DNA from 2 places in the Streptomyces sp. NPDC030862 genome. Region 1 is predicted to be linked to the other one. Evidence: riboswitches for the same ligand, from Rfam matches in the RefSeq annotation. Region 1 holds a riboswitch; the other holds the start of a gene.
What was found. A riboswitch is a leader RNA that binds a small molecule or an ion and turns the genes downstream of it on or off. The one in region 1 is predicted to bind cyclic di-AMP.
Positions count from the first base shown of each region.

Region 2: it holds a riboswitch for cyclic di-AMP, as region 1 does, so the genes downstream of both, ACZ42X_RS02530 (M23 family metallopeptidase) here and ACZ42X_RS29245 (M23 family metallopeptidase) in region 1, are expected to answer to the same signal.

Region 1 is NZ_JBVIEN010000012.1:109,730-114,384, reverse strand. It holds gene ACZ42X_RS29260 (bifunctional acetate--CoA ligase family protein/GNAT family N-acetyltransferase) at 1-557, opposite strand, end outside; gene ACZ42X_RS29255 (HPr family phosphocarrier protein) at 689-970, shown strand; gene ACZ42X_RS29250 (GntR family transcriptional regulator) at 1,092-1,757, opposite strand; gene ACZ42X_RS29245 (M23 family metallopeptidase) at 1,951-2,733, opposite strand; cyclic di-AMP (ydaO/yuaA leader) riboswitch at 2,747-2,912, opposite strand; gene ACZ42X_RS29240 (M16 family metallopeptidase) at 3,141-4,508, opposite strand; gene ACZ42X_RS29235 (M16 family metallopeptidase) at 4,535-4,655, opposite strand, start outside.
Region 2 is NZ_JBVIEN010000001.1:549,682-554,336, reverse strand. It holds gene ACZ42X_RS02550 (aspartate aminotransferase family protein) at 1-1,054, shown strand, start outside; gene ACZ42X_RS02545 (helix-turn-helix domain-containing protein) at 1,115-1,747, shown strand; gene ACZ42X_RS02540 (DUF6126 family protein) at 1,773-1,889, shown strand; gene ACZ42X_RS02535 (tyrosine-protein phosphatase) at 1,914-2,726, opposite strand; cyclic di-AMP (ydaO/yuaA leader) riboswitch at 3,152-3,310, shown strand; gene ACZ42X_RS02530 (M23 family metallopeptidase) at 3,315-4,235, shown strand; gene ACZ42X_RS02525 (SGNH/GDSL hydrolase family protein) at 4,405-4,655, shown strand, end outside.

The sequences.
Region 1 (4,655 bases):
AGGTCGAGGTGGAGGCGGACGGCGCCGTCCTCGAAGCTGCGCTTCTGGGTGTACCCGGCGTCCGTGAAGACCTTGATCATCTTGGTGTTGGCGGGCAGCACCTCCGCCGCGAACCGCCGGATGTCCCGTTCCCGCGCCACCGCCGCGATGTGTTCGAGGAGCGCGGAGGCCACGCCCCTCCCCTGGTGGGCGTCCTGGACGAGGAAGGCGACCTCGGCCTCGTCCGCGGGGGCGCCGGCGGGCAGGCCGCGCTCGTCGATCCGGTCGTAGCGGACGGTCGCGATGAACTCGCCTCCGACGGTCGCGGCGAGGCCCACCCGGTCCACGTAGTCGTGGTGCGTGAAACGGTGCACGTCCTTGGCGGAGAGGCGGGGGTAGGGTGCGAAAAACCGGTAGTACTTCGACTCGTCGGAGACCTGCTCGTAGAAGCTGACCAGGCGTTCGGCGTCGTCCGGGGTGATGGGCCTGATCCGCGCGGTACCGCCGTCGCGCAGCACGACATCGGCTTCCCAGTGGTCGGGGTACGCATGTTCCGGCTGATCCGACGGGGTCCGCATGGGCCCAGGTTACGGTGCGGGGCACCGGTCGCGGAGGTGCTGTGGACAGGGCACATTGATCAGGTTCGCGTGCACACCGGAGAACATGAGAGAGTGGTCTAGACAACCCCCTGAACTCGAAGGGCAACACCATGGCTGAGCGCCGCGTCAACGTCGGCTGGGCCGAGGGCCTGCACGCCCGCCCCGCCTCCATCTTCGTCCGTGCCGCCACGGCCGCCGGCGTCCCCGTGACGATCGCCAAGGCCGACGGCAACCCGGTGAACGCCGCGTCGATGCTCGCGGTCCTCGGCCTGGGTGCGCAGGGCGGCGAGGAGATCGTGCTCGCGTCGGACGCGGAGGGCGCGGACGCCGCTCTGGACCGCCTGGCGAAGCTGGTCGCCGAAGGGCTCGAAGAGCTTCCCGAGACCGTCTGATCCGTCTCGGATATCTCCGGCGCCTGCCTGATATTGCAGCGGAGTCGTATCGCCCCCGAATTCCCGGGTGATACGGCTCCGCTTTTCGTTTCGGTGAATCTTTCTGTATACGGCCTCGCTGTTAAATTCGGGCGCTCGCCGTGTTGACGCGATGTTGCGGAGTCCTCACGCGCAGCCGGTGCGCGCCGAGCGAGCGCTCGGTGTGCAGGGCGGTGAGCGCCCGGGCCCGTTCCGCGTCACCGCGCGCCACCGCGTCGACGATCGCGCCGTGCTCCGCCCACGCCTCCACGGGCGAGGCCGGCTGCTCGACCGCGTACATCCAGGCGATCTTGTGGCGCAGCTGGGTCAGCAGGGCGGTCAGGCCCGGACTGCCGGAGGCCTGGGCGAGCGTCTCGTGGAACCAGCCGCCGAGCGCCCGCAGGTCCTCCCCCTGGCCCTGGCGCGCCCGCTCCTGGCCCAGCCTGACCAGGCCCCGCAACACCTTGAGGTGCGCCTCGGTACGCCGCTGGGCCGCGCGCGCCGCACCGAGCGGCTCCAGCAGCGCCCGGACCTCCAGCAGGTCGGCCGCCTCCTGCTCGGTGGGCTCGGCGACGCACGCCCCGGCGTGGCGGCGGGTGGTGACGAAGCCCTCGGACTCCAGCGTCCGCAGGGCCTCGCGGACCGGGACGCGCGAGACGCCGTAGCGGCGCGCCAGCTGCTCCTCGGTGAGGCGGCCGCCGCGCGGGAAGACGCCGGAGACGATGTCGTCGCGAATCGCCGTGCATACCGAGTGCGCGGGAATGCGCATACCGAACCTCCGACGTAATGCGCGCGAAACAGCGTGCGTCCGACCGATGTGACGAGTGTTCAGTGACTCTATGACAACGGGACTGAATTTCCGACGCCGGGTCGAAATCCATGGATATCTTTTGGCCAATGGCCGCACGAAGAAGGCCCCGGCTCGGATGGGGAGCCGGGGCCTTCTTCGCGGAATGTGCGGGTCAGACGTTGACGCCGTGCGAGCGCAGGTACGCGACCGGGTCGATGTCGGAGCCGTACTCGGCGCTCGTGCGGGCCTCGAAGTGGAGGTGCGGACCGGAGGAGTTGCCGGTGGAGCCCGAGAGGCCGATCTGCTGGCCGGGCATGACCCGCTCGCCGACCGAGACGCTGACGGAGGAGAGGTGGCCGTACTGGGTGTACGTGCCGTCCGCCATCCGGATCACCACGTTGTTGCCGTACGCGCCGCCCCAGCCCGCCTCGACGACGGTGCCCAGGCCCACGGCGACGACCGTGGAGCCGGAGGCGGCGTGGAAGTCGACGCCGGTGTGGCTGCCGGAGGACCACATGGCGCCGCCGGTCTGGTAGCCGGTGCTGACGTACGAACCGGCGACCGGGAGCGTGAAGGAGTTCAGGCGCTTGCGCTCGGCCTCGCGGGCGGCGCGCTCCTCCGCCTCGCGGGCGGCCTTGACGCGGGCCTCGGCCTTGCGCTTGGCCTCGGCTTCGGCCTCGGCCTGGGCGGCGGCGCGGGCGGCGGCCTCCTCGGCCTCGCGCTCCTGCGCCTCGGCCTGGGCGTCCACGCTCTCGGCGAGCGTGTCGGTGATGACCGCCTGGTTGAGGCCGGTGTCCTCCAGTGCGCGGACGTCCGCGTCGGCGGCGAGCGCCGGGGAAGCGAGGGTTCCGATGACGCCGGTGGTGGCGATGGCCGCCACGCCGGCGACGTGTGCGCTCTTACGGCTCAGGCGGCTCGGGGCACGGTGCTTCCCGGTGGCACGGGTGAACGCCATTCGGTGGCTGATCCTTTCCTTCCTTCTCGCCTACCGGGTTAGCTGACGGGTTCGGAGCAGGAAGGTCTCCTACGGGCCCCTCCGCACGGATGCGAAGGCGTCCGATTCACCCCAGGGACTTCGTGTGGGTCCCCGGCTCCCCGGGCTCGCGCCCGATGGGGATTCGGCGATGGCTGCCCGGTGCCGCGGATGCGGCGGGTACGGCGGGCGGACAGCGCATCAGACGCTAAGCGGCTGATCTTTCAATCACCAAACGGACACGGTTTTTTGTAGCGCACGCCACAGGGCAGACACGTAACCTCCGCAACAAAACGGACATGTGGCGGGCCGGGGTGCAGACAGCGGAACCCCGGCATCCGTGCGGATGCCGGGGTTCCGGAGGTGACGCGCGGCCGACCCGCCGTCAATCAGCCGCTGACGACGCTGACTTCACCGATACCGAGCGCCTCGACCGGCTCCTTGATCTGCGCGGCATCGCCGACGAGCACCGTGACGAGACGGTCCACCGGGAAGGCGCTGACGACCGCGGCCGTGGCCTCCACCGTCCCGGTCTCGGCCAGGCGCGCGTACAACCGCGCCTGGAAGTCGTCCGGGAGGTGCTGCTCGACCTGGTCGGCGAGGGTGCCCGCGACCGAGGCCGCCGTCTCGTACTTGAGCGGGGCGACGCCCACGAGGTTCTGCACGGCGACGTCCCGCTCGGCGTCGGTCAGGCCCTCGGCGGCGAGGGTGCGCAGCACCTTCCACAGGTCGTCGAGCGCCGGGCCGGTGTTGGGGGTGTCGACGGAGCCGCTGATGGCGAGCATCGAGGCGCCGTTGCCCTCGGGACCGGAGCGGAGCACCTGGCCGAAGGCCCGTACGCCGTAGGTGTAGCCCTTCTCCTCACGCAGGACGCGGTCCAGGCGCGAGGTCAGGGTGCCGCCCAGGCAGTAGGTGCCGAGCACCTGTGCCGGCCACACGCGGTCGTGCCGGTCGGAGCCGATGCGGCCGATCAGCAGCTGCGTCTGCACGGCGCCGGGGCGGTCGACGATGACGACGCGGCCCGTGTCGTCGGCCGTGACGGGCGGGACGGGGCGGGGCTCGGCGGTGTCACCGGTCCAGGCGCCGAGGGTGTCGGCGAGCACCGCGTCGAGGTCGACGTCCGTGAGGTCGCCGACGACGATCGCGGTGGCCGTGGCGGGCCGGACATGGGCCTCGTAGAAGGCCCGTACGGCCGCGGAGTCGATGCGCTCCACCGTCTCCAGGGTGCCCTGGCGGGGGCGGGACATCCGGGAGTCGGCCGGGAACAGCTCCTTGGAGAGCTGCATGGCGGCGCGGCGCGCCGGGTTGGCGATCTCGTGCGGGATCTCGTCGAGCCGGTTGCGCACCAGGCGCTCGACCTCGCTGTCGGCGAAGGCGGGCGCGCGCAGGGCGTCGGCGACCAGGCCGAGAGCCTTGGCCAGCCGGGAGACCGGGACCTCCAGGGAGACGCGTACGCCGGGGTGGTCGGCGTGTGCGTCGAGCGTGGCGCCGCAGCGCTCCAGCTCGGCGGCGAACTCCTCCGCCGAGTACTTGTCGGTGCCCTCGGACAGCGCCCGGGCCATGATCGTGGCGACACCGTCCAGGCCCTCGGGCTCGGCCTCCAGGGGCGCGACGAGGGAGATCTCGACGGCCACGACCTGCTGGCCGGGGCGGTGACAGCGCAGCACGGTCAGGCCGTTGGGCAGGGTGCCGCGCTCGGGGGCGGGGAAGGCCCAGGGCCTGGCGGTGCCGGGCTCGGGCTGCGGGTGGAACTTCATGGACGTCAGGGACACAGCGGCGTCGCTCACTGGTCGGCCCCCTCTTCTTCCTCGCTGCGGTCGGCGTCGCTCTGGTCGGTGTCGCTGTCGGCGGCCTCGCCCTGATCACCGTTGACGGGCTCGTAGACCAGTACGGCCCTGTTGTCC
Region 2 (4,655 bases), on a different contig from region 1:
GTACTCGCCGCACCTGGACCGCGCGTTCTTCTCCAACAGCGGCACGGAGGCGGTGGAGACCGCGCTCAAATTCGCCCGGTACGCGACCGGCCGGCCGCGCGTCGTCTACTGCGCGCACGCCTTCCACGGCCTGACCACCGGCTCCCTCTCCGTCAACGGCGAGGAGTGCTTCCGGGACGGCTTCGCGCCCCTGCTGCCCGACACCGCGATCGCGCTCGGCGATCTGGACGCGCTGGAGCGCGAGCTGAAGCGGGGCGACGTGGCCGCCCTGATCGTCGAGCCCATCCAGGGCAAGGGCGTGCACGAGGCGCCGCCCGGCTTCCTGCGCGCCGCCCAGGAGCTGCTCCACCGCCACAAGGCGCTGCTCATCGCCGACGAGGTGCAGACCGGGCTCGGCCGGACCGGCGACTTCTACGCGTACCAGCACGAGGACGGCGTCGAGCCGGACCTGCTGTGCGTCGCCAAGTCGCTGTCCGGCGGCTACGTGCCGGTCGGCGCCACCCTCGGCAAGGACTGGATCTTCAAGAAGGTGTTCTCGTCGATGGACCGGGTGGTCGTCCACTCGGCCAGCTTCGGCTCGAACGCCCAGGCCATGGCGGCCGGCCTCGCAGTCCTGTCCGTCCTGGAGGACGAGGAGATCGTGGCCAACGCTCGGCTCACCGGTGAACAGCTGAAGACCCGGCTCTCGGCGCTGGTGGACCGCTACGAGCTGCTGCACGACGTACGCGGCCGGGGCCTGATGATCGGCCTGGAGTTCGGCCGCCCGTCCTCACTGGGTCTGCGCAGCCGCTGGACCATGCTGCAGGCGGCCCGCAAGGGGCTGTTCGCCCAGATGGTCGTCGTCCCGCTGCTCCAGCGCCACCGGATCCTCACGCAGGTCTCCGGGGACCGCCTGGAGGTGATCAAGCTGATCCCGCCGCTGATCATCGGGGAGCGGGAGGTGGACCGGTTCGTGGCCGCCTTCACCGCCGTCATGGACGAGGCCCACGCGGGCGGCGGCCTGATGTGGGACTTCGGCAAGACGCTGATGAAGCAGGCGGTCGCCAACCGCTGATCTTTTTGCCTCAGAGGCAAGAAAATTGCCTCTCGGGTCCCTTCCTGGCGCAATGGGGGCATGACCACCCCTGCCGGGGCTCCGTCCCCGGAACCGGAAGACCGGAGCGAGCCGCTGCAGGACGTCGCGCCCCGGCTGCGCGAGCTGCGCCGCCGCCGCGGCCTCACCCTGGAGTCCGCGGCCCGGCGCGCGGAGCTGTCACCCGCGCACCTCTCCCGCCTGGAGACCGGTCGGCGCCAGCCCTCGCTGCCCATGCTCCTCGGCCTCGCCCGTGTCTACGGTACGACGGTGTCCGAGCTGCTCGGCGAGGTGCCGCCCGAGCGCGACCCGATCGTCCGCGCCGGGCGCGCCGAGCCCGTGGAGGCGGACGGCTGGACGTACCACCAGGCCGGCGGCGCGGGCCGCGCCCTGCAGGCCCTGCGCGTGGAGGTGCCGTACGCCGCCGGGCAGGGCGATCTCGTACGCGTCCACCCGGGGGAGGAGTGGCTGTACGTCCTCACGGGCCGCGTGCGGCTGGTGCTCGGGGACGTGGCCCACGTCCTCGACCCGGGCGACAGCGCGCATTTCGACTCGCTGACCCCGCACCGCATCGCCGCGGCCGGCCGCCGCGGCGCCGAGCTGCTCTTCGTCCACACGCTGCTGCGGAGCGCCGCGGCCGACCTGTGCCTCGGCGGCACCGGCGCCCACCGCTGACGAACCCCCGGAGAGGGAGAACCCCATGTCCTACGAAGTGAAGTTCCCGCGCGGGCTCGTCATCCGGCTCTTCGCCTACCTGGTGGCGGGCCACCTCTTCGCGGCGTTCCTGTACCTGCTCTTCGCGCTGGGCACCGGCTGACGGCGGCCCGCCCGGCCCCGGGGCTCAGCCCGCGTCGACGAGCCGCTCGCGCAGCCGCTCCCGCGTCTCGGGCGCCAGCTTCAGGCCCTCGGAGAGGTACCGCTCGGTCGTGCCCCAGGTCTCCTCGATCGTCGCGAAGGCCGCCCCCAGGTACTCCAGGCGCGCGTCGAAGAGCGGGCTGAGCAGCTCCATCACCTCGGGCGACATCCCGGCCGGGGAGCTGTCGCTGCGGTGCACCTTGTAGCGGCGGTGCGGGTCGTTGGACTTGAGGTAGTCCGCCTCGATGGCCTCCCGCTCCACGCCGACCGCGAGCAGCGTCACCGCGATCGACAGCCCCGCCCGGTCCTTGCCCGCCGCGCAGTGCATCAGCGCCGGGACGCTGTCCTCGGCGAGGGCGTGCAGCACGCGGCTGTGCTCCGCCGTGCGCTCCTTGATGATCATGCGGTACGACTCCGACATCCGCGCCGCCGCCTGGCCGTCCGCGAGGATGGAGCGCAGCTGGTCGAGGTCGCCGTCGCGAACCATCCGCCAGAACTCGGCGCCGTCGGCCGGGTCGGTGAGCGGGATGTTCACGTTCCGGACGCCGGGGAGCTCGATGTCGGGGCCTTCGAGCTTCTGGTCGGCGGCGTTGCGGAAGTCGAAGATCGTGTGCAGCCCGAGGGAGCCGAGGAACACGGCGTCCTCACCGGTGGCGTGCGCCAGGTGCCCGCTGCGATAGAGCCGCCCGTGCCGGACGCGGAGCCCGTCCACCGTCGGCAGCCCGCCCACGTCCCGGAAATTGCGCACACCGGACAGATCGGGCTCGCTCGACGGGGCCTGCGGCACCTGCTGCGTCACGGGGACTCCTCCGCGTCTGACGTCGGCGCCGGCCGCCGACGATGTCGCGATCCGACGATACGACATTGGGTTCCCAGGGCAATCATCCGCGCGGCCGTGGCCGCGGCCGCCGCGACGGCTCGTCGAGGTATGACGCTTCTGTCCGTATTGGGATGTTCGGCATAACGTGCCCCGATAGAAAGGGAGATGGGCCCCGGCACGTGAGCAGCGTCATAAAAGTGACCGTCCGTGGCCGGGCTTCTTCCACAATTCCCCTGCACCCGGCGGGAATTCATGATCCGTAATCCACGGAGGGTGACCGGTATTCCGTAGCGGTACGGCGCAAAGGAATGCACGCGGGAAAGCGGCGGCTTGTTCGCGCCGACCCGGCTGTCCTACGGTCACCGCAATCCGGCCGGACCGCCGAATCCTGCCGCCGGCCCGGAATTCAGCACCCACCCACGTGTGGCAGGAGCGGGGGACCCAAGGTAAGTCCGCCGAGCCCGGAATTCCGGGACCGGCTCGGGGTTAAGTCGCGTCACCACGCGGCCGGGCATCTCCAGCCCGAACCCGACAGCTCACCTCGCAGGCGCCGGAGAGGAATTCGCCATGCCCGCCAAGGGTAAGCACCGCCGTCCCAAGTCCAGCACGCTCACGCGTGGTTTCGTCGCCGCCGGTACCGGTGGCGCGGCCATCGCCCTCCCGCTGCTCGGCGCCACCGGTGCGCACGCCGCGGAGCAGAGCGCCGCGCCGGCGACCGCTCCGCAGCAGGTCGTCGCCGCCGCGCAGACCGCCCCGGCCGCCGCCAAGCCCGCGCCCCGTACGTACACCGTGGTCGCCGGCGACTACCTCGCCAAGATCGCCCACAACAAGAACGTCAAGGGCGGCTGGCAGAAGCTGTACAAGGACAACCGCGAGGTCATCGGCGAGGACCCGTCGCTGATCCTGCCGGGCATGGAGCTCACCCTCGGTGCCAAGGCCGCCCCGGCCAAGGCGAAGGCCGACGAGGACCGCGGCGAGGCCCGCGCCTCCCGCTCCGCCGCCAAGCCCCAGGCCCCGGTGGCCAAGCCCCAGGCCCCGGCGGCCAAGGCCGCCCCGGCGCAGTCCGCCCCGAAGAGCAGCGCCTCGGGCTTCACTGCCCCGGTCGACTCCTCGATCACCACCCCCTACCGCGCCTCCGGCTCCATGTGGTCCTCCGGCTACCACACCGGTGTCGACTTCGCGGCCTCCTCCGGCACCAGCGTCAAGGCCGTCGGTCCCGGCACCGTCGTCTCGGCCGGCTGGAGCGGTTCGTACGGCAACGAGGTCGTCATCAAGCACACCGACGGCACCTACTCGCAGTACGCCCACCTCTCCCAGCTCTCCGTCTCCTCCGGCCAGAGCGTGAGCGGCGGCCAGCAGATCGGCCTCTCCGGCTCCACCGGCAACTCCACCGGCCCGCACCTGCACTTCGAGATCCGCACCAGCCCCAGCTACGGCTCGGACATCGACCCGCTGGCGTACCTGCGCCAGCACGGCGTCTCGATCTGACGCACCGTCGGCACACCGCCGATCCCGCCCTGCCCGGCACCGTGCCCCACGGTGCCGGGCGGTGGCGTATTCCGGCTTGGGTGAATCTTGACCGGTGGCGTATCTCACGCTACGTCAACCCCTCCTTACGGTCGCGTAGGTCACATGGAAGGAGGCAGGATGTGCTCCCGTGGCAGACGATTCGACCTTCAGAGACAGTGACGTATTCGGGTCGTACGTGGCGATCGGTGACAGCTTCACCGAGGGCGTCGGAGACCCCGGACCCGACGGGACGTTCGTCGGCTGGGCCGACCGCCTGGCGGTGCTGCTCGCCGACCGGCTGCCCGAGCCCGACGACTTCCGGTACGCGAACCTCGCCGTACGCGGCCGGCTCCTCGACCAGATCGTCGAGGAGCAGCTCCCGCGGGCGAAGGAGCTCGC